Linked DNA regions of Spirulina subsalsa PCC 9445. The protein of the gene in region 2 interacts with the protein of the main gene of each other region in a pairwise test. Links are inferred from orthologs where the notes say so. Each region holds a gene or a part of one and is shown on either strand. Other genes may lie near its edges.

What was found.
Region 1: the proteins of proA (region 2) and SPI9445_RS0113350 interact in binary tests that used the Escherichia coli proteins (3 or more experiments, as listed by UniProt). The link is inferred for Spirulina subsalsa PCC 9445 from one-to-one orthologs.

Annotation. Positions count from the first base shown.
Region 1 is NZ_JH980292.1:2,912,877-2,928,459, reverse strand. Bases 6,702-9,597 are described here. They hold SPI9445_RS0113350 (sulfate/molybdate ABC transporter ATP-binding protein), read right to left. Parts: upstream 8,704-9,597; coding sequence 7,699-8,703; downstream 6,702-7,698. Other genes in these bases: cysT (sulfate ABC transporter permease subunit CysT), read right to left, coding at 9,518-9,597; cysW (sulfate ABC transporter permease subunit CysW), read right to left, coding at 8,713-9,531; speA (biosynthetic arginine decarboxylase), read left to right, coding at 6,702-7,575. In the rest of the region: SPI9445_RS27645 (tetratricopeptide repeat protein), read right to left, coding at 1-150; SPI9445_RS0113375 (lipid-A-disaccharide synthase-related protein), read right to left, coding at 179-1,447; SPI9445_RS29300 (GerMN domain-containing protein), read right to left, coding at 1,547-2,680; SPI9445_RS0113365 (DUF1361 domain-containing protein), read left to right, coding at 3,002-3,667; SPI9445_RS25515 (sensor histidine kinase), read right to left, coding at 3,636-5,405; more of speA, read left to right, coding at 5,575-6,701; more of cysT, read right to left, coding at 9,598-10,378; SPI9445_RS0113335 (NIL domain-containing protein), read right to left, coding at 10,437-10,751; SPI9445_RS0113330 (sulfate ABC transporter substrate-binding protein), read right to left, coding at 11,024-12,055; SPI9445_RS0113325 (Crp/Fnr family transcriptional regulator), read left to right, coding at 12,240-13,031; SPI9445_RS0113320 (ExbD/TolR family protein), read right to left, coding at 13,097-13,714; SPI9445_RS27640 (hypothetical protein), read left to right, coding at 13,763-13,939; SPI9445_RS25510 (MotA/TolQ/ExbB proton channel family protein), read right to left, coding at 13,970-14,674; SPI9445_RS0113305 (hypothetical protein), read right to left, coding at 14,785-15,138; SPI9445_RS0113300 (CapA family protein), read left to right, coding at 15,278-15,583. UniProt on the Escherichia coli protein: Part of the ABC transporter complex CysAWTP involved in sulfate/thiosulfate import. Responsible for energy coupling to the transport system.
Region 2 is NZ_JH980292.1:1,232,904-1,248,488, reverse strand. What follows is about bases 1-2,898. They hold proA (glutamate-5-semialdehyde dehydrogenase), read right to left. Parts: upstream 2,140-2,898; coding sequence 862-2,139; downstream 1-861. Other genes in these bases: aroF (3-deoxy-7-phosphoheptulonate synthase), read right to left, coding at 2,244-2,898. Outside these bases: more of aroF, read right to left, coding at 2,899-3,302; SPI9445_RS0105870 (PAM68 family protein), read right to left, coding at 3,407-3,907; rpsO (30S ribosomal protein S15), read right to left, coding at 3,928-4,197; SPI9445_RS0105860 (Tic20 family protein), read right to left, coding at 4,303-4,815; SPI9445_RS0105855 (hypothetical protein), read right to left, coding at 4,862-5,092; SPI9445_RS0105850 (beta-barrel domain-containing protein), read left to right, coding at 5,381-7,141; SPI9445_RS0105845 (DUF4347 domain-containing protein), read left to right, coding at 7,319-10,927; SPI9445_RS27370 (CHAT domain-containing protein), read right to left, coding at 11,056-15,492. UniProt on the Escherichia coli protein: Catalyzes the NADPH-dependent reduction of L-glutamate 5-phosphate into L-glutamate 5-semialdehyde and phosphate. The product spontaneously undergoes cyclization to form 1-pyrroline-5-carboxylate.

The DNA.
Region 1 (15,583 bases), 1.7 Mb from region 2 along the record:
GGCGGCTTCTTCCGTTTGGGGGGCATTTTCCCCCCGTTGACGATTGCTGGTTAATAAACTGGCCGCACCAAAGGCACCCGTTCCTAAGAAGGCGAAACCGGAGACAATAATTAAAATACGCTGAATAAGGGATCTGTCAGATTTAGCCATAAAGCCAAGAATTAGAAGCCGTTAAAATCTAGGTTGACGATAACACTTCCAGACAACAATCAGCAAGGCGACGGGCGGCGCCGGGGGTTCCCATGCGTCTTTTGCCGTTGTCGCCGATGATTTGTAATAAATCGGGCTTACTTAAGACCCCTTTCATGGTATTGCCTAGGTCTTGGGGTTTGTTAACCAGTATGACGGAAACCCCGAGTAAACGGGTTTGAGCTTCGGCGAATTGGGGGTTAAATTGGGGGCCTTTGCCGGGGAGGGAGAGGGCGGGTTTGCCTAAACCGACGAATTGTTCTGTAGCGGTGCCGGCCATGGCTATGGCTACATCGGCTGCTAATAAGGAGGCATGATAGGCTTGTTGGGTTAGGACTAACTGGGCTTTCCCTTGACTAAAAATAAAGGCGTCGGGGTCTAAAAAGGGGACGGTTTTAGGAAAGTCGCTTTCCTCTTGCCAGCCCGCCTCGGCTAGTGCTTGAATGAGGGGTTGAGGGTCTAAACTGGGTGCGATCGCGCCGAGGAAGATTTGCGATCGCCCTTCAAACGCCCCCTGTACTCCCGGCAACGTCTCCAGAATCGTTTCCCAGTTGTGATAAGCCTCCGGAGCGCGAGAACCGGGCAGTAAGACCACCGTTAACGGTCGATTCTTCTCCTGCCATTCGGGAATATTCTTAATATAATCCGGGTTCGAGGACTCGGCCACAATATCATCCATCATGGGATTACCCAAATCAAAGGCCTTAATTCCCAAACGGTTTAAAGTGTTCGTGGTAATCGTATCCCTCGGAAACACTGCCCGACAATTGGGGCGCTGCATTAACCACCGTTCCCAAGGCAAATAAACCGAACCCGACCAACCTTCCCGCTTGCGATTCTTCGATAACCAGCCCGCCTCATCCCGTAAATAATACTCAGATTTAGCCGTCCCCACAAAAGCGTAGGGTGCGCCACTCAACCACCCCAAGAGTAAAGGAACAATATCCCCCACCGCCAAGATAACCCCTTCCCGTTTGCCCCACTTGCGCACTAAGCGATACTGCGCCCAAGTCAGACCAATTAAGCCCCCGCGCACATCATTCCATAACTGCCGCCCATCCATGTAGATGAATCCCCCAGAGGGCATTTTCTTCACCGGGCCAATAATCGGGATGCCTGCTTGAACATAGGCGTGTCCTTCCCCCACCAAGGGCAAGGCCGCCACCTCCGGCGCGTCCGGGTGTTCTTGCAATTGTTTCAAAATACGCACGGCGATCGCATCTTCACCGTGACCATTACTCAAACATAGTAATTTCATGCCAAATCAAGGGGACGAGCAGAGCAGAATGACCTTCCCTATTATGAATTGACTGGACACAAATGCAAGGGATTTTTTGCTGAACTCAAATAAATCCCCCTAAACACAGCCCTCAATGTAACCCACCTCCGGCATTTTCCCCGTCCGAATCCGTGTCACTCGCCCTTGAGCATCGGTTTCAAAGACTACGCGATAATTGCGCTGTGCGCTGTCTTGGGGCATGAAAAAGAGATATTTCCCCCCCGGCACATATTCATGGGGTTCTGCGACGATTTGACCGGGGTAGAGAGAACGAATCCGCGCCTCTGTATCCCCAATTTTTGCCCCGCTGAGGGTGCTAATCCGGGGGTTGCCTGTTTCCACCCGGGCAATTTTCCCCTCCGTCACCATGAAGAACACATCACTCAGATTCGGGGGACGATAGAACAAACATCCGTACTCCTCCCCACCGCTTGCCTGTTGGGTAAACCGCATCCCCGTTACCTGTGACGCTTGAGCAATTGTCATCCCCACTTGCACCGCCCCCATACCTGTTAGGGTGAGTTTAGATTGTTCCGTCAGGGGGGTAGTGGATTGTTGGTTATGATTAGATTGGGGTTGGCGGGGGAGTTTATCTAAGCAGTGATTTTCCCCACTTTGATCCGCTAAACAGTTGCCATTGCGATCGCGAATCACCACCTGATCCACCGTCGGAAACTGCTTCAGCGTTGCTTCTAGGGTACTGAGTAACTGGGCATCATGACCTAACCCTTTCAGCATCACCTGACGGCAAAATTGGAGATCCGCGACTTGCTGGGCGATCGCTAACTTAAAATCCTCCCCACAATTCGACGGGCCGCTTAATTCCAACAGCGACTTTAACCCCAGTCTAGCCTCCGCTTCCGTTGGCCCCACCATCAACTGATTCACCGCAAAACGCGCCACCCCCTGACTTTGGGTTTTTCGCCAAACCGGTTCAACATAAGTAAAATCTTCATCACTTTCTGGGCTTTTGGCAAAATACACCCGCACCGCCACCTCTTCCTCCTCGGCCGTTTGAGGGACTTGTTCAGTCCGGGGGCTTTCCGGCTCCGTCGTCGTCTCTGTCGGGCTTTCTACCGTCGTTTCTGGGCTTTCGGGGCTACCATTCCCCTCCTCAAGGGGGGACAATTCAGGCGTTGCACAGCCTGCCAATAACCATAAGGGAACAAATGCACTTAATACAAAAGTTACTAAAATTTTTGGGTTAAACATAATCAATATGACCTCTAACACTCCGGGGGATTCATAACTCCTTCCTTTGATCTACAAGCTAACCCCTAAGCATTTGGGAAAAAACGCCCACTGTGCAACTTTTCCAAGCGCAACAAAAGATCCCCGGAAAAAAGCTAAACCTCACCCTCCGTCTTGCCTTCACCCGCACACATCCCCCAACAGCCCATTTGTTTTGATTAAAATAGTTCAAAGGTGCAGCGAATCCCTTGCCTTGAGCGCCGAGAAACACCAGCCGCGCTAGGGCGCTATACCTTCTTTTTTTGCATCTATCCCTCTAAGCATTATTTCCTGAAACGACTTATGAATAACCTCCTGAGACAAGCCCAAATTGCCCTATCCATTCATAGCGGCTGGATTATTTGGAACTTATTTCTTGCCTTTATTCCCCTCGCTTTAAGCTTTTACCTCTTCCGTCGTCGTTCCCTCAGACGTTCCACCTTTTGGTGGCTGAATTTCGTCGTATTTATCGCCTTTCTCCCCAATGCACCCTACCTCCTCACAGATATTATTCACCTGATCCGAGCCACCCGCGCCGGATTTTCCGCTTGGGTAATCACCCTAATCTTAATCCCTCAACATCTACTCGCCATTATTGCCGGATTTGAAGCCTATGTGATCTCCGTGATGAATCTGGGGCATTATCTCCGCAAAATTGGGGCAAAAAAAGCCGTTTTTCTCGCAGAATTAGGGATTCATGTTTTATGCGCCATTGGAGTCTATTTAGGGCGCTTTCAACGCTTCAACAGTTGGGACTTAATCACCAATCCTGATGACATCACCTACCGCATCTTAGACGACTTCACCAGCAAGCGCCCGGTGGTCGTCATGTTTATTACCTTCTGGGTGTTAACCATTCTCTACTGGGTCATGAAAGAAATCACCTTGGGTTTAGGGTTACGCATTCGTCAAGCTTGGCACAAAAACGACAACTTAATCACGCCGCCAGCACCTCACCCGGATGTTTAATGGGTAAGAAAATAACAAACTCTGTCCCCTGGCCCACCTCAGAATTGAGTTGAATTTCCCCCCCATGTTTTTCTATCACTAACTGCCGCGTAATCGCTAACCCTAAACCTGTTCCCACTCCTACAGGTTTAGTGGTATAAAAAGCCTCAAAAATCTTAGATTGTTCTGCTGGGGGAATCCCACAGCCATTATCTGCAATACGCACCGCCACCCAGCCCGGTTTGTCTTGACATAATTCCGTTTTAATGCTTAATTTTGGTCGGTTGCGTGGAGATTCAGGTAAGGCATCTAACGCATTACTAATTAAATTCATAAAGACCTGATAGAGGGAACTACTAAAACCCTCAATGTCGGGAATATCGCCATAATCACAAGTGACCTGAACCCCTTTCTTTAAGCGATTATGGAGAATCAATAATGTACTTTCTAAGCAATCTTTTACATTAACAGGGCGTGGTTGTGCTTCATCTAAACGGGAGAAATTCTTAAGACTTAAAACAATTTGTCGGGTGCGATCGGCCCCCACTCGCATAGAACTTAAAAGTTTGGGTAAATCATCGGCTAAAAACTCTAGATCAATTTCCTCGGCTTGTTCTTCAATGGATTCTGGGGGATTGGGGATTTCCCTTTGATAGGTTTCCAATAATCTCAATAAGTCGTCAACATACTCTGTTGCGTGGGCAATATTGCCATACATAAAATTAACCGGATTGTTAATTTCATGGGCTACTCCGGCTAACATTCGTCCTAAACTGGACATTTTTTCACTTTGTAATAATTGGGCGGTGTTGGCGGCTTGTTGTTCGGCGAGGAGTTCTTGCACTCGTGCAATGAGTTTATTTAAAGCCACCGCGAGAATACCGATTTCATCTTGAGTCGTCACGGGTGCTTGTAGGGAAAAATCTGATTCTTCTGTCACTTTTTCTGCTACTTCTGTGAGGGAACGCAACGGCTGGGTAATAGCCCGACTGGTGATGATGGCGCAGAAAATGGCCATCACACAGGAAATAAACATACTAAGGACAATAATTTGAGTTCGTAAGAGAGAGGCTTGTTCACTTAAAACTGAGGCATTTTCCCATTGGCTTTCTAGTTGTTTATAGAGATGGCCTAACTCTCTAGACAAATTGTGCATAGCTTCCACCTGTTCTAGAGTGTAGATGGAGCCGATTTGATCCCGCAGTAGGAGAAGCTGATTGAGATTGGTTGAGGTGCTAAGTTCTTGAAGTTGTTCTAACCACTGGGGATCAATTTGCTGTAGAATTTCCTGCACTATAGGATCGTACTGGGCAATGAGTTGAGAGGCGATCGCCTCTCCCTGAGAATTACTGAAATTCCCCTCTGTATAGCGTTCTTGGAAGGTTAGCCAAAGATATTGCAATTCTTGGATTTCCTGCGCCACGCCTTCCAAATTCCCTCGGATTGTCTCATAATCATTGGAGTCTGGCGAGGGTTCTTTGATCTCGTAATAGTGGAGTTGACCATGTAAAAGAGCGACTTCTAGGGAGTTGATTAAATGACTCTCCTCAAGGCTCGTATTCCTGAGAATGCGGACTCTTTCCTGATACTGGTTTCCCATTAAAACGCCGCCTGTCGTCCCCAAAACCGCGATCGCCAGTGCCACCCCATAACCTATACTAATCTTTTGACCGACGGTTAAATGAAAGGCTTTCCTCTTCCTCTTCTGTTTTACAGGAGGTTGGGAGTCGGGAACCGGAGTAGGAGATAATGGGTGCATAGCGTAAACAAGAGTAGTCAGGACTCAAAGAAGGTTCAAGGGAAAGAAGAGAGATGGACTGAGGTCACTGACAAGCAACGGCTATATCAATCAATATAACAGTTTCTCGCCTTGTTGCGCGAGCCTCCTCTCCCTGTTCCCTATCCCCTACCCATCCGGAGTACAAGCAATGGCCTTGCAGACAGATAAACCCCTAGAGACAACCCAAACCCTATATAATTCCTTATCCTCCCCTCAAACCCCTTGGCGGATTGAAGATAGCGAAAACCTCTATCGGATTCAAGGCTGGGGAGAACCTTATTTTTCCATTAATGCGGCTGGCCATGTGCTAGTGTCTCCTCAAGGGGAACGGGGGGGATCTCTAGATCTCTATGAACTGGTGCAGGAATTGCGGCAACGCAACGTGAATTTACCCCTCCTGATTCGCTTTTCTGATATTCTCGCCGATCGAATTGAACGCCTCAATGCTTGTTTTGCTAAGGCGATCGCACGCTACAACTATCCGGGAGAATATCGGGGGGTGTATCCCGTGAAGTGTAACCAACACCGCCATCTAGTGGAGTCTGTTGTTCAGTTCGGGAAACCCTATCAATTTGGGCTGGAGGCCGGGTCTAAACCGGAGCTAATGATTGCTTTAGCGACCCTAGAACCTGCCTTAAACCCTAATTTGGACTCAAAGGCCACTTTGCTCATTTGTAACGGCTATAAAGACCGGGATTATATTGAAACGGCGCTGTTGTCCACTCGTTTGGGTCATACTCCAGTGATTGTCATTGAACAATTATCCGAGTTAGCCATTGCCTTGGACTTGAGCAAAACCCTAGATATTGCGCCGATTCTGGGGGTGCGGGCGAAACTGAGCGCCAAGGGAGCCGGCCACTGGGGAGAGTCTACAGGCGATCGCGCAAAATTCGGCCTGACTATTCCTGAAATCCTCGAAGTCGTCACCCAACTCAAAAACGCGGGGATGTTGGACTGTTTACAACTCCTCCATTTCCACATTGGCTCCCAAATCGCCTCGATTAGCACGATTAAAGATGCCATCCGTGAGGCCAGTCAAATCTATGTCGAATTGGTCAAACTGGGGGCGAATATGCAGTATTTGGACGTAGGGGGCGGTTTAGCGGTGGACTATGACGGCTCAAAAACCAACTTCTACGCCTCGAAAAACTACAATATGCAGAACTACGCTAATGATATTGTCGCCGAGGTTAAAGAAGCTTGTGAGGAGCGCAAGGTAGCAGCGCCTACCCTCGTCAGTGAAAGTGGCCGTGCGATCGCCAGTCATCAAGCGGTACTCATTTTTGATATTCTCGGAACCAGTTACCCCACCTTAGAATACCCAGAGATTACCAGCGCTAAAGAAAACCTCGTCATCCGCAACTTACGGGACACCTACACCACCATCACCCCGGAAAACTACCAAGAAGCCTATCATGATGCGGTGCAGTTCAAGGAAGAAGCCATCAGTTTATTTAACTTTGGCTATCTGAGTTTACAGGAACGTGCGATCGCCGAACAACTTTACTGGGTTTGTTGTGAGAAAATCCTGCACATCACCCGTCAACAGGACTACGTTTCCGACGATCTCGCCGACTTAGAAAAAAACATGACGGCCATTTATTACGCCAACTTATCGATTTTTCAATCTGCCCCTGATGCTTGGGCATTAGATCAACTATTTCCTATTATGCCCATTCATCGCCTCACCGAAGAACCCACAGAACGCGCTATCCTTGCCGATTTAACCTGTGATAGTGACGGCAAAATTAATAAATTTATTGATCTGCGAGACATTAAAGATTCCCTCGAACTCCACCCCCTAGAATGGGTTTCTAATCACCACCCGACCCCCTATTATTTAGGAATGTTTTTAGTCGGGGCTTATCAAGAAATTATGGGCAATCTCCATAATTTATTCGGGGATACCAATGTAGTGCATATCAAAATGACTCCCCAAGGGTATCAAGTAGAATCCATTGTGAAAGGGGACACCATTAGCGAAGTTCTACACTATGCTCAATATAAACCTGATGACCTCATTGAAACGGTACGGCGACGGACAGAACAGGCTTTACAGGAGCATCGGATTACCTTAGAAGAAGCACAACGGTTATTGAGGAATTATGAGCATACCCTAAGTCAATACACTTATCTTAGGGTGTGCTGAATAACTCTGCTCGTGGGGCTAGGGAATAGGGAATAGGGAAAAGGCAATAGGTAATAAGTCTTAATTCCTCCTCTCCCCTGCCCCCCGTTCCCTAGGCCAGTCATTCAGCAGATCCTCAATATATCAAGCGACTTGGGGAAAGAATCTCGCATGGCGAGAACGCACTAAGACCTTTTGGCCGAGGGTTAAATTAAGGGGGGTAAACTGTTCTCGGCTTAAATGGGCGGTAATTTCCAGTTCACCGACGGCTAACTCAACTTGAGTTTCCCAGCCTAAATGGGTGATATGACGCACAATGGCAGGGGTGCCTTCTCCTGCACCCAAGGGGACTATTTCCAACTCGTGGGGGCGGATGAAGGCGGCACCATCCCGCCCTTTCGCGTTCCGGGGAATTAAATCCACATGACTGGGTAAAACGTTTACCTCCCCGACAAAACTCATGACAAAGGGTGTGGCCGGATGATCATAAATCTCGGTGGGGGTGCCCACTTGTTCGATTTTCCCCTCATTCATTACCACAATTTGATCGGCCACTTCCATGGCTTCTTCTTGGTCGTGGGTGACAAAAACACTGGTCACATGAACCTCTTGATGAAGTCGCCGTAACCAAACGCGCAATTCCTTGCGCACTTTAGCATCTAGGGCTCCAAAGGGTTCATCGAGGAGGAGGACTTGAGGACTGACGGCCAGCGCCCGCGCTAGGGCGACTCGTTGCCGTTGTCCCCCGGAAAGTTGGTTGGGGTAGCGATCGCCTAAACCTTCCAGTTGAATCAACCTTAACAGGTCTTGGGTTTTTTCTTTAACTAATTTGGGGGGAGTTTTGCGAATTTCTAGACCAAAGGCGATATTTTGACGAACGGTGAGATGCTTAAACAGGGCGTAATGTTGGAAGACGAAACCAATATTGCGATCGCGCACATCCAAATGAGTCGTATCTTGACCATTAATCCAAATCGACCCCCTATCCGGTTGTTCCAATCCTGCAATCGTCCGCAACAAGGTTGATTTCCCCGACCCCGACGGCCCCAATAGGGCAACCAATGTCCCATCCTTGATGTCTAGATCAATATCACGTAAGGCTTGAAAATCACCAAAGGCTTTAGAAACTTGTTCAATAATAATTCCCATTTTTTCCTCCTAAATTGTGTGAGTTCTTTTTTCCAAAATATCTTTCACCACCAGCGTAACCGCCGCCAGTAATCCCAACACCACCGCCGCACTAAAAGCCGCTTGGGTTTGATAGTTTTTGTAGACCTGTTCGACAAAAATTGGCAAGGTTGAAGTCCGACCAATAATACTCCCAGAAACCACCGCCACCGCCCCAAATTCACCCATTGCCCGCGCATTGGTTAACAACACCCCATAGAGCAAACCCCAACGAATATTAGGCAACGTAACACGCCAGAAAATCTGCCAATCTTTTGCGCCCAAAGTTCGAGCGGCTTCCTCTTGGTCTGACCCCATTTCCTCCAACACCGGAATCACTTCCCGGGCGACAAAAGGCAGGGTAACAAAGAGCGTCGCTAACACAATCCCCGGTAGGGCAAAAATGACCCGAATTCCTGCACCGTCTAACAACGGACCAAACCAACCTATCCGACCGTAGAGCAGAATTAACATCAAACCTGCCACAACGGGAGAGACAGAAAACGGCAGATCAATAATGCTCATTAATAAAGCCCGACCTCTAAATTGATTGCGCGCAATGACCCAAGCAGCACAAAGTCCGAAAATAGTATTAATGGGTACAGAAATAAGGGCAGCAATTAAGGTTAAAGAAACAGCGGCTTGGAAAAATCGAGTATTCACCGCTTCCCAAAAAGGCATAAATCCTCGGTGAAAAGCTTCATAAACTAGAGTCGCTGCCGGGATAAACAAAATCAAAGCTAAATATCCCACCGCTAACCCAATTAAAAGCCATTTTATTCTCTGATTCGGTTGGTTACTTGATGGCATAACTACGACCCCATTGTTGTAAGAAATTAATCACTAATAACAGCACCAGTGACACCATTAATAAAACCGTTCCGATCACCGTTGCCCCCGCATAATCGTATTGTTCCAGACGCTGAAAGACTAAAACCGGAGCAATTAAATCTCGAAACGGGATGTTTGAGGCAATAATCACCACTGAGCCATATTCCCCCACAGCGCGGGAAAATCCCAAGGCTACCCCGGTTAAAATGGGGGGAATTAAGGGGGGCAATAAAACCCGGCTAAATGTTTGCCAAGAGGACGCACCTAAAGACCAAGCCGCCTCTTCAATTTCTTTTTCCATTTCCTGTAAAACAGGTTGTAGGGTACGCACAATAAAGGGTAAGGAAATAAATAACATGGCGATAAATACCCCTAGCCGAGTAAAGGAAATTCGGACACCAAAGGGCGCAAAAAGTTGACCAATCCATCCCCGTTCACTATACACCGTCGCTAAAACTAAACCGGCTACAGAGGTGGGTAAGGCAAAGGGCAAATCAACGGCCGCATCGATAATTTTTCGACCGGGAAATTCATAACGAACTAACACCCAAGCGACTAATGTTCCCACTACCCCATTAATTAATCCTGCGGCTAGAGCGGTGATAAAGGTCACGCCATAAGCTGATAAAGAAACGGGCTGGGTCGCAATGCGCCAAAATTCATCTACTCCTAGGGTAAGGGATTTTGTGATTAGTGCTGTGATGGGGAGTAGCAACATTAAAACCAAATATCCTAGGGTGACAAACCAAGGAATAGAAATGGGCAACTTGGGGATAGAAATACGTTTCAAATTGTGATTAAAAGAACTTGACAAAAGGGAATTCATTGGCTCTATTTTTTCGTTTACTCAGTTTTCGAGAAGTTTAGATTTTGGATGATTGGGTTTACCAACCGTCGGGTTCTTGTTCTCGGAGTAACCCCGCAAGAGAAGCACTACCGCTCAAGATTTCCACATCTAAATCTGAGAGATAAACTAAGGCACTTTCAATCTGGGAGACTGAACCACTGAGGGCTAAATCAAACCAGCCGTCGCCTTTCGCATTTGCGCCTAACATGGCGGCTAAGATGGTCACTTCTAGTTGATATTTTGAGGCTAGGTGGGTGATGACGGGTTCTTGATGGTATTGTTGGGGGATTCTCACCCTCAAACGGACTTCCGTTTTACGCTGGTTTTGGTCTAAAGCAGGAGGTTTATTCATCAGAGGAATAGAATAGATTATGTGAGGTTTTGTTGTGGCTATATATTTAGGGTCTGCTAAATATCCTTCTAAGCACTGTTACTAGGAATTTTAGGCGTTTATACCAAATTAAATAGACTTGAGGACAAAAACCTGAATTTCCCCTGTTCCCCGTTCCCCGTTCCCTGTTCCCTTTTAACAGCGAGAAGTTGCAAGGTTTTAGGGATAAATCATCAAAAAGGCTTGCCTTTTTCCGATTCCCCTTCCTGTTCCCTGTTCCTCGTTCCCTTAACCTAGGATTTACCAACCTTGGCTAATACTTGATCAAAAATTGCCCCATCGTCAAAAAACTTGGTTTGAATCGCATCCCAACCGCCTAAATCTGTCACGGTAAACAGGTTATTAACTTGGGGATATTGAGCAGAAAATTCGGCGGCTATGGTTTCATCTACAGGACGGAATCCAACTTTAGCAAATTCCCGTTGTGCCTCTGGGGTAAAGAGAAACTCAACAAATGCCTGGGCGACTTCTCTTGTGCCGTGTTTATCTACATTGACATCAACAAGGGTAACAGGATTATCAATGGAAATGTTGTAATCTGTTGGAATAACATAGGGTTTGACATCCCCTTGTTGTGCGGCTAAAATTACCTCATTTTCATAGTTAATCAAGATATTCCCTTGACCTTGATGATAGAAAACATCGGTCGATTCCCTCGCATCTTTGGGCAAAACGGGGACGTTTTTAAAGACAGCTTCGACAAATTCTAAGGCTTGTGCATCACTGCCTCCGGCTTGGGTAATGGCTCCCCAGAGGCCGAGAAAATTCCATCTTGCCCCCCCGGAGGTTTTGGGGTTGGCGGTGACTACTTGAATGTCATCTCTGGCGAGATCAGACCAGTTTTCAACGTTAATATTTTCGTCTCGTTTCACTAACGCGGCGACGGATTTATGGACGATGGAACCGTTGGGAAGTTCGTCTTCCCAACCGGATTCAATGAGTCCTGCTTCTTCAATGCGTTGGGTATCTAAGGCTAAGGCAAGGGCGACAATATCGGCTTCTAATCCATCAATAACGGCGCGAGTTTGGGACCCGGAGCCGGCGTAACTTTGGTTAAATTCTACTCTCTGTCCGGTTTTGGCTTCCCACTCTTGGGCGAACTTGGGAATGATGTTCTCATAGGCTCTCTGGGTGACGGCATAGGAAACAAGGGTGAGTTGTGCCGTTCCAGATGTGCCGCCTTGTGGTGTGGTGCAGGCGGCGATCGCAAAACTGGCAAAAATTCCGGCAAATAGCCAACTGATGAAGCGTCTGGGCTGATTCATTGTTCTGGTTTAACTCCGATTGATAGCGGACAAGGACATTACAGGACAAATTCTGTTAAATCGTATTCTGACTTTACCCGATTTGTGTTTGTATTGCAATACAAATTAAAAACAAATTCAAGGAAAAATGGAAACCATGAGCCTTTATGCCATGATGGAGGCGAGACTACGGGATTTAATAGGGATGGCAAAGCGCGCCAAGGTTTTAGAACCGAATTTATTAGAACTTTTGATCCAACAGAATTTTCTCTTTCGAGGCTTAGAGGCGGCAGAGTTGGCTAATGACCTGCCACCGGAGAGTTTAAAGGTAGAGAAACTGTTTTCTAACCGTCCGGTGTTTACGGCTTACCTGCCGGATGAATTTCTAGATGTTTTGTATGTGATTCTCAATGAGGGTCTAGTGATCACCCGTAGCACCCCCCTTGACCGGATTATTGCGATTACCTATCCGGGGGGGTGTTTTGGCATGAGGAGTTTACCGTTTAGTTACGGCACCGCGCACCGGGCTTTCCCCAGTCAGGTAGAGGCCTATAAAACCACCCAAGTGATTAAAATTCCTCTAGATGTTGTGCAGCGTCTTTATGAGAACAATGGGGAATTTCGCGATCGCTACCGTTTATTATTTGAACTGCGCACCAAGTTCCAGTACCATCTCCTAAACTGTAGCAGTTACCCCCCCCAAGCCGTCGCCGCCCTCCTCCGCGCCCTCATTTATCAAGAGCGAGAGTTAGGCAATCAACCCGACTCCCAGCAGATATATAGTTTTGATCTCCCTGTAGATGTGATTGCTCGTGCTTGTCAACTGAATCAGCGCACTGTGGAGCAAGTCCTCAAGGGAATGCAGCAAATTGGCTTACTCCAAACGGCTAAAGGCCATGACGCATCAGGGGATTTAGTCCAAGTTATTGACCCAGAAGGCTTAAAAGAGGTCTACAGTGCCACGCGGGATAAAGTCTCATGGTGGCCGTTACGGTAGTTAACAGGGAACGGGGAATAGGTAATAGGTAATAGGGAAGAATTATCAATTCTCCCCTGCCCCCCCTACTCCTCCCCAGTGGGTAAATCAGGACTAGCGGGAAGGTCTGGACTGGTGGGTAAATTGGGACTGGGAAGGGTGGGGATAGGACTAGAGGGAGTGGTGGGAATCGAAGGCATGGGGGCGAGATCCTCCGGTGCGGTGCTGCCTTCCGGTAACGTTGCTAAGGCCACGCGATCGCCTCCCGCCTGACGTAAAATGTCCAAAACTTGGATTACATCGTCATAACGGCTACTTTTCGAGGCATATAAAACCATTAACCCATCGGGCCGAGTGAGAAAATAATTCTCTACCGTTTGGGACAGTTGATTTTTATTTAAAACAGGCTGTTGTTCCACATACACCTGACCAAAATCATCCACACTAACAATCAACATCTCCCGCATTTGTGCCGCCCCCGTCGAAGCGCGGGGTAAGTCCAAACTAATGGCCTGCTGACGAGAAAACCCCACAGCCGCCAAAATGAAAAAGGTCAGAATGCAGAAAATAACATCAATTAAGGGAATAATTTCAATCCGTACCTCTTGATTAGGGTGATTATCTACCCACAACTTCAGAGGTTGAACCGTAGAGGCCAAGGGACGAGCTTTAGGGGGTTTCCGCTTCGGATTAACAGAAGTCATAATTTCAACACCGTTAGGACAAGTTGGGACAGATTTAAGGCTGGCTGAATGAATCAGGAATCGGGAGTCGGGAGTCGGGAGTCGGGAGTCGGGAGTCGGGAGTCGGGAGTCGGGAATCGGGAGTCGGGAATCGGGAGTCGGGAGTCGGGAATCGGGAGTCGGGAATCGGGAGTCGGGAGTCGGGAGTCGGGAGTCGGGAATCGGGGAAGAGGCAAGAGGGAATAATTATCAATTCTCCCCTGCTCCCCTGCTCCCCTACTTTTCCGTTTGAGGGTCAATAATTTTCTTAGGGCCTTTAACCAAAGCTGGGGGATTAATCGTAAACTTCAGGTCTTCCTTTTCCACCCAATGCTGGCGATAGAGCAGTTCTAAATCACTCCCCGCCTTGCGAAAAATCCGCACCTGACCAAAGAGAAAGGCCTGGAACAGACGGTAAAAGGCTAAACTCACAATGGCCACCACCAAACCCGCCGCCGTTGAAATGAGAGACTCCCCAATCCCTAGGGTAACTCCCGCCGTGGAAGCGGTTCCTAAGTCACTGATACTGATGGAACCGAGGGAATTAATCAGCCCTAATACGGTGCCGAGGAGTCCCAATAAGGGGGAAAGCGCAATCACGGCTTCTAGGATTTTGTCACCCCGTCGCATTAAAGCTAACTCATCGTCCGCCGCCGCTTCTAGGGCGAGGTGGAAAACATCCGGTTCGGGTTGGGGCAGTTGGAGGGGGGCAAAGAGAAACCGCCCAATGGGATGATGACGGTAGTCCTTCGCAATTTCTGAGCCACTTTCCCAGTTGCGAAAGGTAGACTCCATAATCGTGTTCAGAATTTGCCGTTCTTGCAACAGAACTCTCGCCCAAAACCATAGACGATCGAGAATTACGCCTAGGGCGAGTATAGACAGAAAGAGAATCGGCCAAATGGCAATTCCGCCCTTGATAATTAGTTCTTGTGGTGTCACGGTGAGTCCTTATGGGTGAACTACGTCTTACATAGAATATTCAGTCTACTATAGTATTTTTGAGCCATAGTGTTAGTTGAAGGCTGAGGTTTCTGGAGAGTGGGGAATGATTATTGATTTTTAAGACAACGCTCAAACTTCTCCTCCGCCTCATTCAGTTTCGGATTGTCCTTGACTTGGAACATTCGCTCTAGTTGTTCGTTCTGCATTTCATCAAGCGCCCGGTTAATGCGATCGCGAGTATCCTTGTTATTGATACTTAATTCAGGTGGTAGACAGTCAATTACGGCTTGTAGGCGATCGCTATCTGGTTTCCGTTCCGCCTGTACAATCGGCACAGCAGGACTCACCCGAGGATATTGAGCCGAAGTCGCAGGCAACGTCAGCGCCCAGATAATCCCCACCAAAACTAAACTTAAAATAATACTTGCGAATATCAACAGTCTACGGTTGTTAGAATTCATGTAACTTCATCGAAAACTTTGGGGTTGAAACCCCGCCCTTTTAGGGCGGCTTGAATATAAATCTTAGCACCGTCCGTTCAAGGTGGTGAGGATGTCAAGCCATCACAAGCTAAGACAATCTTAAAGGTTTTGAGCGATTATGTTTGGTTTTTCAGTCTGGCGAACGAGAGGGCTTTCCCTCACCCTATTAGGTTTTACAGTCATGCTAGGGGCCTCGGGATGGACTCCCCCCTTAGTGGCTCAAACCTTTAGCGATATATTACCCGAGTGGGAAATTCCAGAACCCCCTCACCCCCCCTTCATTGGCCCAGAAATTTCTACCGTCACCATTAAAGCCGTCGGGGACACAATTTTAGGCACTAACTACCCCAGTAACAGCCTCCCCCCCCAGCCCGATGCTTTGTTTCAACGAGTACAATCCTTACTCACCGATGCCGATTTTGTC
Region 2 (15,585 bases):
AACACACCCGAAGACCGAAACGCAGGGGCAGCAAGGCTTGAAATGCTGTATAATGCCTATTAGGTATTGAAACAAGACCCCGGAATCTGTCGTCCTGCCGGGCCGCCCCCTTGAAATGCTGTATAATGCCTATTAGGTATTGAAACTTTGAAACCGCTTCTAAGTTCTGGAAACCTTCATCTAAACTTGAAATGCTGTATAATGCCTATTAGGTATTGAAACTCAGCCCAATTCCCTGCCCTACTTATCCGACTTGAAATGCTGTATAATGCCTATTAGGTATTGAAACCCATTTCTCGCTTTCATAAGCGGCTTTGATGCTCTTGAAATGCTGTATAATGCCTATTAGGTATTGAAACGGAATAAGACCCGACGACCAACACGGTGCTAAACCTTGAAATGCTGTATAATGCCTATTAGGTATTGAAACTAGATTTTTGTTGAGCATTGGGACGGACAATCTCTAATCTTGAAATGCTGTATAATGCCTATTAGGTATTGAAACTTCTGATCTTCAGATCCGCTTACTTAACTATTTGTCTTGAAATGCTGTATAATGCCTATTAGGTATTGAAACAGAAAAATTAGGATAAAACACAAAAGAATAGAAACTTGAAATGCTGTATAATGCCTATTAGGTATTGAAACATTAGGCGTTGAAATTAAATAGGGTCTGCTGAATATCCCTCTAAGCAGTGTTACTAGGACTTTTAGCCGTTTATACCAAATTAAATAGACTTGAGGGCAAAAACCTGAATTTCCCCTGTTCCCTGTTCCCCGTTCCCTGTTCCCTAGCCCCACGAGTAGAGTTATATTGCTACGCAACGCTTCGCGAACAGCAAGCCCTAAATAAATTTCTGATTATTCTGCAATATCCCGATGGGTAAAAGGTTTAGCCTCTTTCCCTGAATAAGTTGCGGCAATATGACCTTGCCCAATCAACTTATATTTATAAGTCACTAATCCCTCTAATCCCACAGGGCCACGGGGGGGCATTTGTTGGGTGCTGATGCCCACTTCTGCCCCGAATCCGTAGCGGAAACCATCCGCGAAACGGGTAGAACAGTTATGATAGACTCCGGCCGCATCGACAAGATTTAAGAAGAGTTGCGCCGTTTCTGGGTTAGTGGTGGCGATCGCATCCGTATGTTTAGATCCGTAAGTGTTAATATGCCCAATCGCTTCCTCTACCGATTCCACCACCTTAACCGACAAAATCAAATCACTATACTCCGTTCGCCAATCCTCCTCCGTAGCCGCTTCCACAGGGATAATCGCTTGAGTCTTCCCATCCCCCAACAATTTAACCCCCTTCTCCTGTAGCGCTTGAGCAACTAGGGGTAAAAATTGGGCTGCAACTCCCTGATGTACCAACAAAGTTTCAATGGCATTACAAGCGGCCGGATATTGAGTTTTCCCATCCACCGCTAAACTCACCCCTTGGGCAAAATCCACCGCTTCGTCAACATACAGATGACAAATCCCATCCGCGTGGCCTAATACCGGAATCCGGGTATTGTCCTGAACATAGCGCACAAACGCATTAGACCCTCGGGGAATAATCAAATCCACATAGTCATCCCACCCCAACAGCGTGCGAATTTCCTCCCGCGTCGTGAGCAACTGCACCGCGTCGGGACTCACCGCCGTTCCCGCTAAAGCCCGGTGAATCACTTCCACCAAAATCTGACAAGAGCGAATCGCTTCCTTCCCCCCCTTCAAAATCACTCCATTGCCCGATTTTATCGCCAAGCTAGTGATTTGAATGAGGGCTTCGGGTCTGGCCTCAAAAATGATCCCTAACACCCCTAACGGGCAAGTAACCCGCCGCAGAATTAACCCGTCGTCTAGCTCCCGATGAATCTGTACCGTCCCCACCGGATCCGGTAACTTGATCACATCTCGCACCCCGGCGATCGCACTTTGTAACTTACTCTCCCCCAACTTCAACCGGGCAAACAAAGCCGAGGAAATCCCCTCCGCTTCAGCGACCCGGCAATCCTCCTCATTCGCCGCTACAATCTCGGGAGTCGCCCCGTCCAACGCTTGGGCGATAGACTCCAGAGCCTGATTTTTCTCCTCACTAGACAAAACCGCTAAATTTTGAGCCGCTTGGCGTGTTTTTCGAGCAATTTCCATGGGAATAGGGAACAGGGAACAGGGAACAGGGGAGCAGGGGAGCAGGGGGGCTAGGGGGGCTATTATTCCCCCCTTCCAAAGGGGGGCTAGGGGGGATACACCACCTAAACCAAAGCCACTTGAGGTTCAGGCCAGCGTTCAACCGCCCGGCCAATCACCGCCAACTCCTTCACCAAGGCATCAAAGCGATCCGGGGTGAGAGATTGAGGCCCATCCGATAAAGCCTTAGCCGGATTGGGGTGAACTTCAATCATCAACGAATCCGTTCCGGCTGCGATCGCCGCCTTCGCCATAGCCGGAACATATTCCCAGCGCCCCGTGCCGTGACTCGGGTCAATCATAATCGGCAAATGGGTTAAAGTCCGCAACACCGGAATCACCGCTAAATCCAACGTATTCCGAGCATAGGAACGGTCAAATGTGCGAACACCCCGCTCACATAAAATCACATTGGGATTCCCGGCCGCTAAAATATACTCCGCCGCCATCAACCATTCATCAATCGTTGCAGACATCCCCCGTTTCAGTAAAACAGGCTTATCCTGCGCCCCCACCTTTTTCAACAGCGAGAAGTTCTGCATATTGCGCGCCCCAATTTGCACCACATCCGCCACATCCGCCACCTTCTCCAGATCGGCTGTATCCATCACTTCCGTAATAATCCCCAAGCCCGACGCTTCCCGCGCTGCCGCCAACAACTCCAGCGCGCTTTCCCCGTGACCTTGGAACGCATAGGGAGAAGTCCGAGGCTTATAAGCCCCACCCCGTAAGAATTTCGCCCCAGCCGCCCCCACACGACGAGCGGTTTCCACAATCATTTCCTCGTTTTCCACCGAACAAGGCCCCGCCACAATAGAAATCGGGAACTGTTCACCAATGATCACATCCCCGTTGGGCGTAGGAATCACCACCTGACTGGACTCCCCATGACGGAACTCACGACTCGCCCGCTTATAAGGCCGTTCTACCCGTAAAACCGTTTCAATCCAAGGGCTAATTTCTTGAATATTCTGCTCATCTAAATCCGCCGTTTCTCCCACCAAACCGATGACAACCTTATGTTGCCCCACAATTTTCTCAGGGCTAAGTCCCCAAGTCGTGAACTCTTCCGTTAAACGAGTAATCTCCTCTTCGGGGGAGCCCACTTTCATTACAACAATCATGTTCTATTCCTTATATTTAGATGACAAACTTTCAAAACCGGAGGGCATTGTTCCGCCCCAGATGCCCGATATCAGACATTTTAGGGGGAACATTCCCTAAATTCTTAATCGCTTTCTGTTTTTTTAAGCGCTTGGCGAGAACTACGCCACGCCCGAATCGTGCGCCCTAAATTCACGCGAAATTCTCGAAATCCAATTAAAGTCCCCGCTTGTTCTTCATCCCAAGACGCGGAAAAAATCCCATAACTTAATCCCAGCACCCCTAAACCAAATAACCCGAAACTCACCAAGAGAATCAGGGGATTCGGGACTTGTAGATCCGTTTGGGTTTTAATCCAATAAAAAATAAATAAGCTCGATAGGGCTAATATCGTGGGACTGCCCGAAAATAAAGCCATCCTGCGGATCATCCTGCGACTCACTTGTTCAGGAATGGCCGATAAATCCGCCTCCTCCCGTGAGTTTTTCCGGGGAGGAGGGGAGGAATTGTTTAACGCAGGTTGGGAAGGAGCCCGACTGGAGGACGCAGCCGGATTTTTTTTAGGTTTCTTCCCCTTAGAACGTGGTTCAAAGGGAAGCGGGTTGCGTTCAGATTCAGCAGGCATAAGATAATGTTTTGTGCGGTTTACCGACGAATGCCTAAGCGACCGATCAGCGTCTGATAATGCTCATAGTCTTGCTTTTGGATGTAAGCTAAGAGGCGTTTACGGCGACCGATCAGTTTCAATAATCCCCGACGGGAGGAATGGTCTTTTTTGTTGATTTTCAGGTGTTCCGTCAGTTGGTTGATCCGTTTGGTCAACATGGCAACCTGCACATCTGAGGATCCGGTGTCTGTCTCGTGGACTTGGTACTCGGAGATGATTTCCTGCTTTAACGCTTGGGTCAAGCTCATTGTGATCTTCTTGCTCTCTTAAACACAGCAATCTCTGATTTTACCACATGGGATGAGCAATGGGACAGATCACTGTTCCCCGATCCGTGGGGAATTGATCATTAATCACCGAACTTGGTTATATACCGCTTCAGAAATGGCGGGGATTTCGGCATAACGTCCCCGTAAACACTGGACAATGGCATAGATTGAGGATCCGGTGGCGGCGAGATAGATTAAGGTGACTAATATCTGCATAAACAGGGAGTTACTACCACCTAAAGGAGAAAGGGCTTGTTGGGTCATGCCGAAAAACTCTAAGACAATTTGTAAAAGGAACGCCGCTAGGGAAATCATAATCGCCTGTAGGGTATTAAACCGGATAAAGTGGGCGACTTTGTAGTTTTGGACGACGAGCAGAAACAGGGCAAAAAAGACAATCAGAGGACCGATGGCAAAACCCCCTAAACTGAAGAAATAAATGGGGGCGATTAAGAATAAGGGGAAAAAAACTAACGTTAAGGGAGGGACAAGGGAAAAGACTAATCCCCCCAGTTGTAAGACTTGCAACATGGGGATTAGATAGGGTAAACAGGCTAAAACTCTTTGCTGTAAGGTGGTGGAACTCCGCCAGGTCATGATTTTGTGTTCTCCGAGGACAGATTAACCAGAAGCACGGGGGCTTCTAATCAATGTTAGCGACTCGAAAGCCCATCTGGCAGACGTAGGACTCTAAACAACTGGTTTGAGAGCAGGGAGCAATACTGGCTCGGGTGCTGGGTGTAGGATAGGTGGCGGCACAACAGCCTAATTTCCCGTTCCGCCAACGCGGTAAACCTTGACGATTGGCGAGTAAACATCCACTACAGATGTTTTGGGGGGAAAGTATCTGGTCATCGGTCAAAATTACTAACATTTTGCCCTCCCCTTATTTCTGAATCTGATTTTTCCTCTCTTTCCTTAATCTTAAGTTAATTTTTTGAAAGTCTGGTTAGCTTTGCTACAGAGCTTAACTTTTTTCTGGAGGGGGAAGTCGCGGAAATTCGTAAATTCCCCCGAGACTAGGGGGAAGTAAAGATCACTTCCAGAGTTCCGTGTTAAGATTTGGGGCAGGCCACCCAACCCATCGAAGCAAGGTAAGGACAACTGAAAAGGGGTAAGGGGTTGGGGTGAATTTTGGAATTGAGCGAAGGATGCGGACACCATGAATGGGAATAATGGCAATCGGAACGGGCAACGGATTCGCTACCCGATGCAGGCCGTCTCAACCAAGAACAGCAGGAGTAGTGCTGTGCAAACGCAACCGAAAAATGGTTCTGCGTTGGCTCCGGTGAGTCGGGATAAAAAGGCATCTGGGCTAGACCGTCGTTTTGATCAGGCGGTGATTCTCCGACAACCTCGCACCTGGTCGCGGGCGATTGTTTGGACGATTATTAGTGTGGTGTCCTTTGGGGTGGGATGGGCTTGTTTAGCGGAAATTGAACAAGTGGTTCAGGCGACGGGACAGTTGAAGCCACAGGACACGGTGAAGGAAGTGCAAGCCCCCTTAGATGGGGTGGTGGAAACGGTTTATGTCCGAGAGGGGGATTTTGTGCGGCCGGGGGATTTGTTGATGCGTTTTGAGTCGAATACGTCTCGGGCAGATTTGGAGGCGACCAAAGCGATTAAGGAAGCACTGGAGAAGGAAAACCAACTCTATCGGCAGTTGATTGAGTCGGGGAGTCGGGAGGATTTGTTAAAGGCGATCGCGGCTTTGGATTTACCGCCCGCTATGGTAGGGCTGACGCGCAATCGGGACGAATTACTAGCCGAAAATCGCTACTATCAAGCCCAACTGACGGGCAATGTGAGCCAACTTTCTCCCCAAGAGCGCGATCGCCTGCAAGTCTCCCAAATTGAAGCCCGTTCCCGTGAAAATGCCGCTCGTTTAGAAGTTCAGCAAATTCAACGACAATTACAGCAAAATCAAGTACAAATTGCCGATGCGCGCAACAATTTAATCACTCAGCAAAATCTCTTACAAGATATTCGCCAACGCGCTCAAAGTTCCCTACAACAAGCTCAAGAAAGTTTAGCCTTAGAGGAGCGATTACTCGCTGAAATGGCCCCACTCGGTCAAGAAGGTGCGATCGCCCGTTTCCAAATTGAACAACAACGCCAGACCGTCAATGATCGTCGTTCTGAGGTCTTAAGAATCCAAAATGACAGCCGCATTGAACAACGGGAACAACTGCAACGCATTGAGACAAACCGCGCCGACATTAGCCGTTTAACGGAAGAAAATCGCCGTCTTCAATTAGCCATTGAACAAGGGGGGCAACAGTTTACAAATACCGCCGCCATCACCCAGAAAGACATTCAAGAAGCTATGGCTAGAAATAACCAACGAATCGCAGAAATTGATAGTCAATTAACCCAAGCGGTTTTAAATGTGGTGGTCAATAATGAGAAACGGATTAAGGAACTAGAAAGCCAACTGGTCAGAAGCGCTCAAGCCCTAGAATACAAAGAACTACGCGCCACGGTGGCCGGGACGGTTTTTGATCTTAAAGCCTATCGTAGTTTTGTGGTTAACCCGACTCAAACCTTGCTCTCTATTGTGCCTCAAGATAATTTAGTTGGAGAAGTTTTTATTACTAATCAAGATATTGGCTTTGTACAAGCCGGAATGAATACTGATGTCCGTATTGATACCTTTCCCTTTAGTGAATTTGGCGACATTAAAGGCACCGTGAAATCATTAGGTTCAGATGCTTTAGCTCCCGATGAAGTGTATAATTTCTATCGCTTCCCTGCCACAATTGCCTTAGAGGATCAAGTCCTACGCAGTCAAGGTAGAGACATCCCCCTACAATCAGGGATGTCAATTAGTGTCAATGTAAAAGTGCGTGAAAATCGCAAGGTGATTAGTTTATTTATTGAACTGTTTACCAATCAGATTGAAAGCTTGAAGCAAGTTCGTTAATCTTGATGCTTTAATGGAGAAAGTCTAAGACATTTCGCGCCGGACTAAAATTATCATCAACCCTCAAGTAAAATTTTTACCTTCTCTTAGAGGAAAACTGGGATTCTCAAGTTATGCTAGTGACAGCGATTTGGGAATCATGGATTTAACCACGTCTTATTGATGGAGTGACGGATCATGAAAACGATTGAGTGCATAAACCAAAACCGTCCGACTAACCTTGTCCCACTGAATGATCACCAACATGATCACCAACTCCCCAATGGTTCACTGGGTCAGGATATGTTGGTTGTGATTGACCCCGGAGTAGCCGATTCATCCCGGCTGGTGTCAGGGGTGTGGGGGGGAGCGTCGGTTTTGGTTCTCGATTTAACTCAAGATGCGATCGCCCAGATTCGCGATTATCTCCAACAAAACCCCCGGATTCACAGTCTCCACCTGATCACCCACGGCGCACCCGGGCGGTTATATTTAGGCAATACATTAATCACCTCAGAAAATCTGGTTGATTATCGCTCACAACTGCAAGAATGGCGGGGTTTCTGCTCAGAAATTCTCTTATATGGTTGTCAAATCGCTCGGGACGCACAAGGGCGGGCATTTGTCAAGGAACTCAGCGAAATTGTGGGTTGTGCGATCGCCGCCTCCTTCGATCTCACCGGAAACACCCAACTCCAAGGCACTTGGAACCTAGGCTATCACACCGGAGCCATCACCTCACCCCTCGCCCTGACCCCAGAAACCCAAGCGACTTATCCGGGTGTATTAATCTCAACAGTCTCCCAACTGATCGCCGCCATTGAAGCCGCCAACAACACCCCAGGAACCGTTGACACCCTGAATCTTGCCCCCAACACCACCTTTAACTTTACCACCCCCTACCCCAACCCCCAAGTTCCTTTCATCAACTACGGAGCCACCGCCCTCCCGGTGATCACCTCCCCCATCATTATCAACGGGAACGGATCCACCCTCCAACGAGATCCCGGTTCAGAGGAGCTATTCCGTATTTTCCTCGTAGGGGGTCCCGGAAGCCTTCTGACCAACAACATCGGCGACCTCACCCTAAATAATCTGACCGTAAGAGGAGGAGTTGTTCCCAACGACGGCGGCGGGATTCACAACGTCGGGGGGAATATTACCCTCAATGGTGTCACCGTCACCAACAACACCGCCGGAGACGACGGGGGAGGCCTAACTAACGTTGGGACAGGCAACCGTCAAGCCGTCGCCGTCATTAATAACAGCACCATCACCAACAACACCGCCACCGCCTCACCCATTGCGGGGAGTGTAGATATTACCGATGGGGGCGGCGGGATTGATAACGACGGCAACAAAGAAAACGGCGCATTAGGTGCCGTGATGACCATTACCAACAGTACCATCACCGGAAACGTCAGTGGTGCGGGATCTGGAGGGGGGATTCGTAATGTCAATGGTGGGCAACTGACGATTGACGGGAACACCGTCATTGCGAATAACACCGCCGCCCGAGGAGCAGGTATTGCCAACGTCACAGAAGGGCGCGCCCCTGACGATTCCGGGACAACGGTGATTCTCGGTCCTGATGTAGAGATTAGTGGGAACACCAACTCCACCACCGGGCAACCCAGTAACGTAGAAACCACCCCCAACGCCATCACCATTGAGCCAACCAATAACCCCATCATCCGCCTCACTCAAGAAGGTGTGACCGGAGCCATTAGTGATGGTGGCACCGCCAATTTAGGCATTTTCCCCGTGGGTAGACCCGCCCAAGCCACCACCTTCACCATTGCCAATACTGGGGAACAAGACCTCACCTTCTCCAACTTCATCACCAACAACGCCCAGTTAACCCTCACCCCTCCCGCCCAGACCACCCTAGCTCCCGGTCAAACCACCACCTTCACGATTACCCCCAACACCAACACCGTTGGGTCAGGAACAATAGACCTGCAATTTAACTCCAACGCCAGCAATATTAGTGATGATGGGGTGTTTAACCTCAATGTCGCCAGAACGGTGAATCGGGGTTTAGTAGTTTCCCAACTCGACGCAACAGGTCAGGTGGTACAAACCATTGCCGATGGCACAACCACCCCCCCCATTGACCTAGGCACCGTTTTAATTAACGGCACCCCCCAACCCACCACCTTCCGCATTGAAAACACCAGTGGTCAAACCCAAACCCTAGGCAATCCCACCCTTTCCAATGTCACGGGAATTTCTTTAGATGGGGCCGGATTCCAAAATAATTTAGCCGCCGGGGCAGCAACCACCTTTAGAGTGAGTTTAAATACAGCGGTTGAGGGGACCTTTAACAGTGAAGTTCGTTTTACCACCGATACAGACCCCACCATTAGCCAACCCTTTAACTTTGCGGTGCGTGGGGTAGTGCAACAACCGCCGCAAATTGTGGTCAGTCAACTGGATGCCAATAACAACGTCCTGCGGCAAATCACCGACGGCACCACCTTACCCATTGATTTAGGCTTATTCCCAGTCGGGACTCCTAGCGCGACGACAACCTTCCGCATTGAAAACCGAGGCCAGGGGAATCTGCTGTTAGGGGATTTGGTGGCAACGAATCCAGCCTTTGTTTTGGATACCGCTAGTTACAACCGAACCATTGCACCCAATAGTTCAACCACCTTCGGGGTGTCCGTGAATACAGCAACGCCCAATGTCTTCGATGGGGCGATTCAGTTCACCACCAATGATCCTACAGTGTCAGGCCCCTTTGATTTCGCCGTGCGGAGTACGGTGCAAGCCGTTGATCCCGGGCCTCAACCCCCCCAACCGCCCCAACCCCCTGTTCCTCCTGGACCCCAACCCCCTCAACCTCCGACTCCTATTTTGGGGACACTTTCTTTCAATGCAACCGGGCGCTTCTTCGCCTTTGGAGAACGGGCAGGGAATGGTTTGTCGGTGTCCCTGACAGGGGGGAACATCAACGGTTTTGCGGCGGTGGGGATTACCCGTTTTAATGCCACAGGTCAGGTTACAGGTTCAACGCCTCTGTTCTCCTTCTTACCCCAAGCTTTTTATCCCAATGGCTTTATGGTTAATAAGCAAGGGTTCTTGTTGGGGGGTTTGGAAGCTGGGGAACGGTTTGCCTTTAATATCCAGTTTGAAGATGGTCGAACCATTGCCTTTGATAGTCCTCAGTTACAAGTCCGGGAAACCTCGCCCAATCGTTTCGCCCTGACAGTAACGGATTCTGCGGGAGTGGTGAGGAATTTGGGCTTAACGGTGGAACAGTTAAATGTGCCGCCTGTTGCTCGCTTAGGATTGGGTCAAAATCTCCAACGGGATGGTCTGGAGTTGATTGATTTGCGCAATGTATCTGGGCCGGTGACAGCTAACTTTACGGTGTTCCGTGAGGCGGCGTTTAATAATACGGTGACACTGTACCGCATTGATAATGAACAGGGGGCGGTTAATGGCCTTCTGCCGGGTCAAGCCGGATATGTGCAGGCTGTGTTACAGAATCGCGTCGGAGTAGATTTGAGAATTGAAAATGAAGGGATTGGACGGACGAATGCGGTGTTAGGCGGTGGTGCGTTGTATGCTCCGGTGATCTTTGTCAATAGCACGCCAGATAATTTCTTGAGTCTCAATCCTGATAATGCGGTGGGTTTAGATGCTCAGGCTTACTTTATCTATGGTGCGGCCAATTCAGACGGGGTGGATCACATCAAGTTATTGGGCGGCAATGTGTTCGGGTTTGAGGATCTGCCCTTTGGTGGCGATCGCGATTTCAACGATTTGATTGTTCGCGCTGAATTAAGTCTTGCTTGAGCCTAATACTTAGGGTCTACTGAATAAGTCCGAGAGTTGGGGAATAGGGAATAGGGAATAGGTGATAGGGAATAGGGAATAGGTAATAGGTAATAATTATCAACTCCCCTGCTCCCCCTCTCCCCTATTTACCAAGGATTCCCAATAAATGTAAAAGAACTCCAATAGTAAGGATGGGTAAACGTCCGTGCCCCCATTTGTTTCAACTCTGGCGGCAACGCATAACGGCCGTGGGGTGTCACCAGCGCCCCATTCTCAAAACGCACCTCACCCCGCAACAAACTGAGTTGACTCGCCCGTAATGCTTCCGCTTTAATCCGTGCGCTTCTTAGGGTGCTGTAAAATTGGGTCATGAGTGCTAAGGTGCCACCATCACTGACATACCATAAACTCCCCAATGCTGACCGCACCCCAGACAAAGCCGCTAAACCTGCAAAACCTAATTCTGCCCCTTCATCCCCCAAAGCCGTGCGACAAGAACTCAACACCAACAACTCCACAGGAGGGTGATTTAATTGTAATTCCCGAATCCGATCTAACGTAATTAATTCATCCCAAAATTGAATATAGGAATTTTGGGGTAAACCGGGCTGAAAGTCCCCGTGAGTCGCGAGGTGGAGGATTTGATAAGGTTGACGACTGCGAGCTAACTTAAACTGAGCGAGGGTGAACTGTTCGTTTAAGTAAACATCACCCCGGGGGAGTTGTTGGGCAATGGTGGCTAATTCTAGGGGAACACCGGGTAAATTAGCCTTATTATCAAACTCGGCGGCTCCCATTGCTAAGATGCTGGCGTTGCGGATACTGCGATAACGGGTATCGGTCAGAAAGAAGCTAGGCATTAGCCCCACACTGTATTCTTCAATGATAAAGCGATCGCCATCATGGAGCGCCGCAAACGGTAAAGACCGCAGACCCGCATCCACAATAAACGATAAATTCTCAATCTGTCGCTCCTCTAAATCCCCCTTAAGCGGACGAATTAACCAATCATACAGTTGTTGTGCCGGAGGGAACACCGCCTCCCCCCGTAGGGGAGTTGTCACCCGACGCTGCAATTGTTGCACCATCCCTAACACCCGTTCCCTCGTCGCCCCCGGTACCCGACGACGCACAATATCCCCACTTTGAGTCACTAACACCAACTCCAACTCATCAGTCGGTCGCGGATTCGTCATCGGAGTAATAAACTGTTCCCGATTCGCATTAAACGCCAAATCATTGAACTGCCAGAGAATCGTTGACTCTTCCGGTTCTTCCGTAGACTGGAAAAAAGCGTAAATTAAAGCAGGTTTAACCCCCGTCAAATTATCAATTTGGGTCAAACTCCGTTGCATCTCATAGAGTGTCACCGGACGCTGAGGAACATCCACATCCCCAAAATAGTTCAAAAAAGCCGAACTTGAACGCTCTTCGAGATGCTGCACCAACTCAGACATCAGAGATAGAGGCATTCGACGCAAGGAATCCCAAGGAGGACCACTAACTAAGCGGCGAATCGCTTCCCCCCGATTAACGTCAACTAGATCATCAGTTTCCGTGTTCACGGGAGACTCCACAGACAGCATCACAGGAGATAGAACAGGCAGATACACCGATAAATCCGGCGAAGGAGGGGGAAGTTCTGCCGGGGGAAGAATGGGAAGAGAGGGAGGTTCTGTCGGAGCAGGAGGAGGAGGAGGAGGGGGAGGTTGAGGAATTGTGAGCGCAACAGTGGCCTGATTGTTCCCTAAATTGGGATCTTCCCCCAATAGCATTAAATTATCAGACGTTTGGCTCAAAGTCGTTCCCACAAAGTTAGGATTGAGACGACTGGTGATAGTAAGCGTCGCACTACCACCCGGAACAAGAGTTCCCACCGTCCAAAGTCCCGTCACCGGATTATAAGCCCCCAGTGAAGGAGTCGCACTGAGAAACTCTAAATCCGGCAGTAACAAGCTGGTTAATGTCACCCCACCCACATCATCGCCCCCATTGTGGGTTAATGTCACCGTAAAGGTCACAGTATCGTTAGGCTGGGGGGTGGGATTACTCACCGTCTTAGACACCGCTAAATCCGCCGTAACCTCCACTGCCCCAATATCCGGCACCCCGCGATTATTCCCCCGTTGGTCTGTAGCCACTCCCACATTAGCCCCGGCCTGAATCACCGGACTGGTGGGTAAGGGAACATGAGTCCGCGTCGTGCCGCCATAATTGCCGAGGGGCTTGAGTTGGGGACTTAAGGGAGTGGCCGGAGTTCCCACCAAAGGACTCACCGTAAAGCCATTCGTCCCATTACTAATCCCAATCAGGTTATTTCCCCCATCGTTAAAGAGACCCACCACATCAGACCGAGCCGCGTTGAGATTGTTAACATTCTCCGCCACAATACTATTGCGCAGGGTCGTTGTGCCGATATTATTGGTCAGACCCCCGGAACCGAGTCCCAATAAATCCGTCGAGCGGTTTTGAGTGATGGTGCTATGGGTTAAGGAGACATTCCCCCCATTATTCAACAGCCCGCCCCCATCGGCGCTGGTATTGTTACTAATCGTCGTGTTGGTGGCGGTAACGGTTTGAGTCGTGTTAAAAATTGCTCCCCCCGCCACTACACTGGTGTTGTTATCAAGGGTGCTGTTATTAATGGTCAAATTACCGCCATTATTGAAAATCGCTCCCCCTTGATTCAGAGCCAGATTGTTCGTCAATGTGCTGTTATTAACAGTCAGGGTGCCATAGTTGATAATTGCCCCCCCGGAGCCTGCATTGAGGAGTCCTGTGGCGGCTCCATTGCGCAAAGTTAGGTTATTGAGGGTTAAATTAGCGCCCGTATCCACATAAAACAGGCGGAAATCGAGCAGGGAGTTGCGTTCAATGATGGAGTTAAAGCCTTGAATGGTTAAACTGCCGTTGTTTTGAATCCTAGGTAAACCGTTGGCTCCATCAAATAGACTGAAATTATCAACCAGTGCTAGGGAAAAAGTGGTGTTCGGAGTTAGGTTGATAGTGGTATCTTGACCATTGCTGTTGGCGGTATTAATCGCGGTAATGAGTTCCGCCACATTACTGGCCGTCAAGACTTCTAGTTTTCCCCGATAATCCACCGTTAGGGCGGGATTAAAGGGCAGTTGGGCGGTAATGGTGCCGATTTGTTTTTCTAAAGTCCAATTCCCCCCTAACTCAGCGTTCCCGACGGCCGTAGTAGAGGCGGCGACACTGGCTCCGGTTTCTTGCGCCAATACCCCCAATAACAAATCCCCCGCTAATCCTAAGCCTGTAAAGCAACTATAGAGCAGAATCTGGGCATCTGGTGAGAGGGACTTAGACCAGGTGGCTAACTGGGAACGGTATTGCTCAATATTCTCATGGGTGACATAGGCATGACCTAACCAAAAATAGCCCTCATTCCCCTCGGCGAGGATATGGAGTTCATCCACCCCAGACACTTCCGCCAAGGTGTCGGTAATCTTGGCCATGCCATCCTCTTGGGGTGTCACTACTACTGTAGTATTGCCCGGTTTTCCGTTATAGAGTAGGGTTTCATAGTCCGTCACCGTCGCATCTAAAAAGGTGAAGGATTTGGGATCTTCTGGACTCTGGGGAAAAATGGTTACGGTGGGGGCGCTCACGTCTCCCCTTCCCGTGCGGACTTCAGCCTCCGGCAATACCACCACCCGACTCACGGCCCCGAATGTCACGGCGTCCCCTTGAATCGACCCAGAAACAAACACCTCCCCGGTGTTTACCCCCTCTTCCGATACTGTAACCATCTCCTGCACGGCCGGAGTGGTGAGTAAACTGGGCAAATCTAGGGGAGAAAAGGGCAAAATATGCCCCTCTGCATCCCGAGGGGGTTCCACTTCCAAACTTAACAAATGACCGGGCAGGGAAAGGCGAATCAAGCGACTTCCGGGAACCGCGGCCACATTCACCCGCCCCCTCGGTGCTTCTAAGCGCCCCTGATTCATCACGGTTCCCCCCATCAGGGTTAATTGCTGCCCGTTCTTGACGGCTAAATCCCCCGCGTTAATAATGGGGGCAGGTTGGGGGGTATCAAAGGCAAAGACGGAGGGAGTTCCCACTAAAGCCTGATAATCATTGCTCCCGATGGCGTTAAACCAAGCGTCATCCTCAAATCCAATCCCGGTGGCGGTGGTGGCGAAAAAGTCCCCCGGTACATTTAAGCGGGCATCGGGGCCAAAAATAATCCCGGCCGGATTCATGAGGTATAAGTTCGCCTGACTCCCCGTGACTTCGATTAGGCCGTTAATCAGGGAGGGATTTCCTCCCACTACCCGCCCTAAAACGTTCTGAATGCCCTCGGAGGTGAGGAATTGAGCCGCTTGTTCTCGATTTAGACCAAATTGCTCAAAACTATGGAATAAGTTGCTCCCGTCCCCAGAAAGCGCCCCTCCGTGAATCAGAAATTGTTGTCCTTCCTGCACTACTTGGGTTTGAGTCCCGTCCATTGCGGGAACTACCCCTTGGGCAAATACGACTTCAACCCCCAAAAAATGAGTCGTTGCGATGCCCCAAGGGAGGAGAATTCTTGTAATTTCCCTGTGGTAGTTGCCAGAATTCATGGGTTGATAAACGCCCCCAGGCGTTAGGAGGTCATCTGAGTGCCACTTCTCAGAAATGCACAGTTAAGATTTGATTTCTGACACACCCGATAT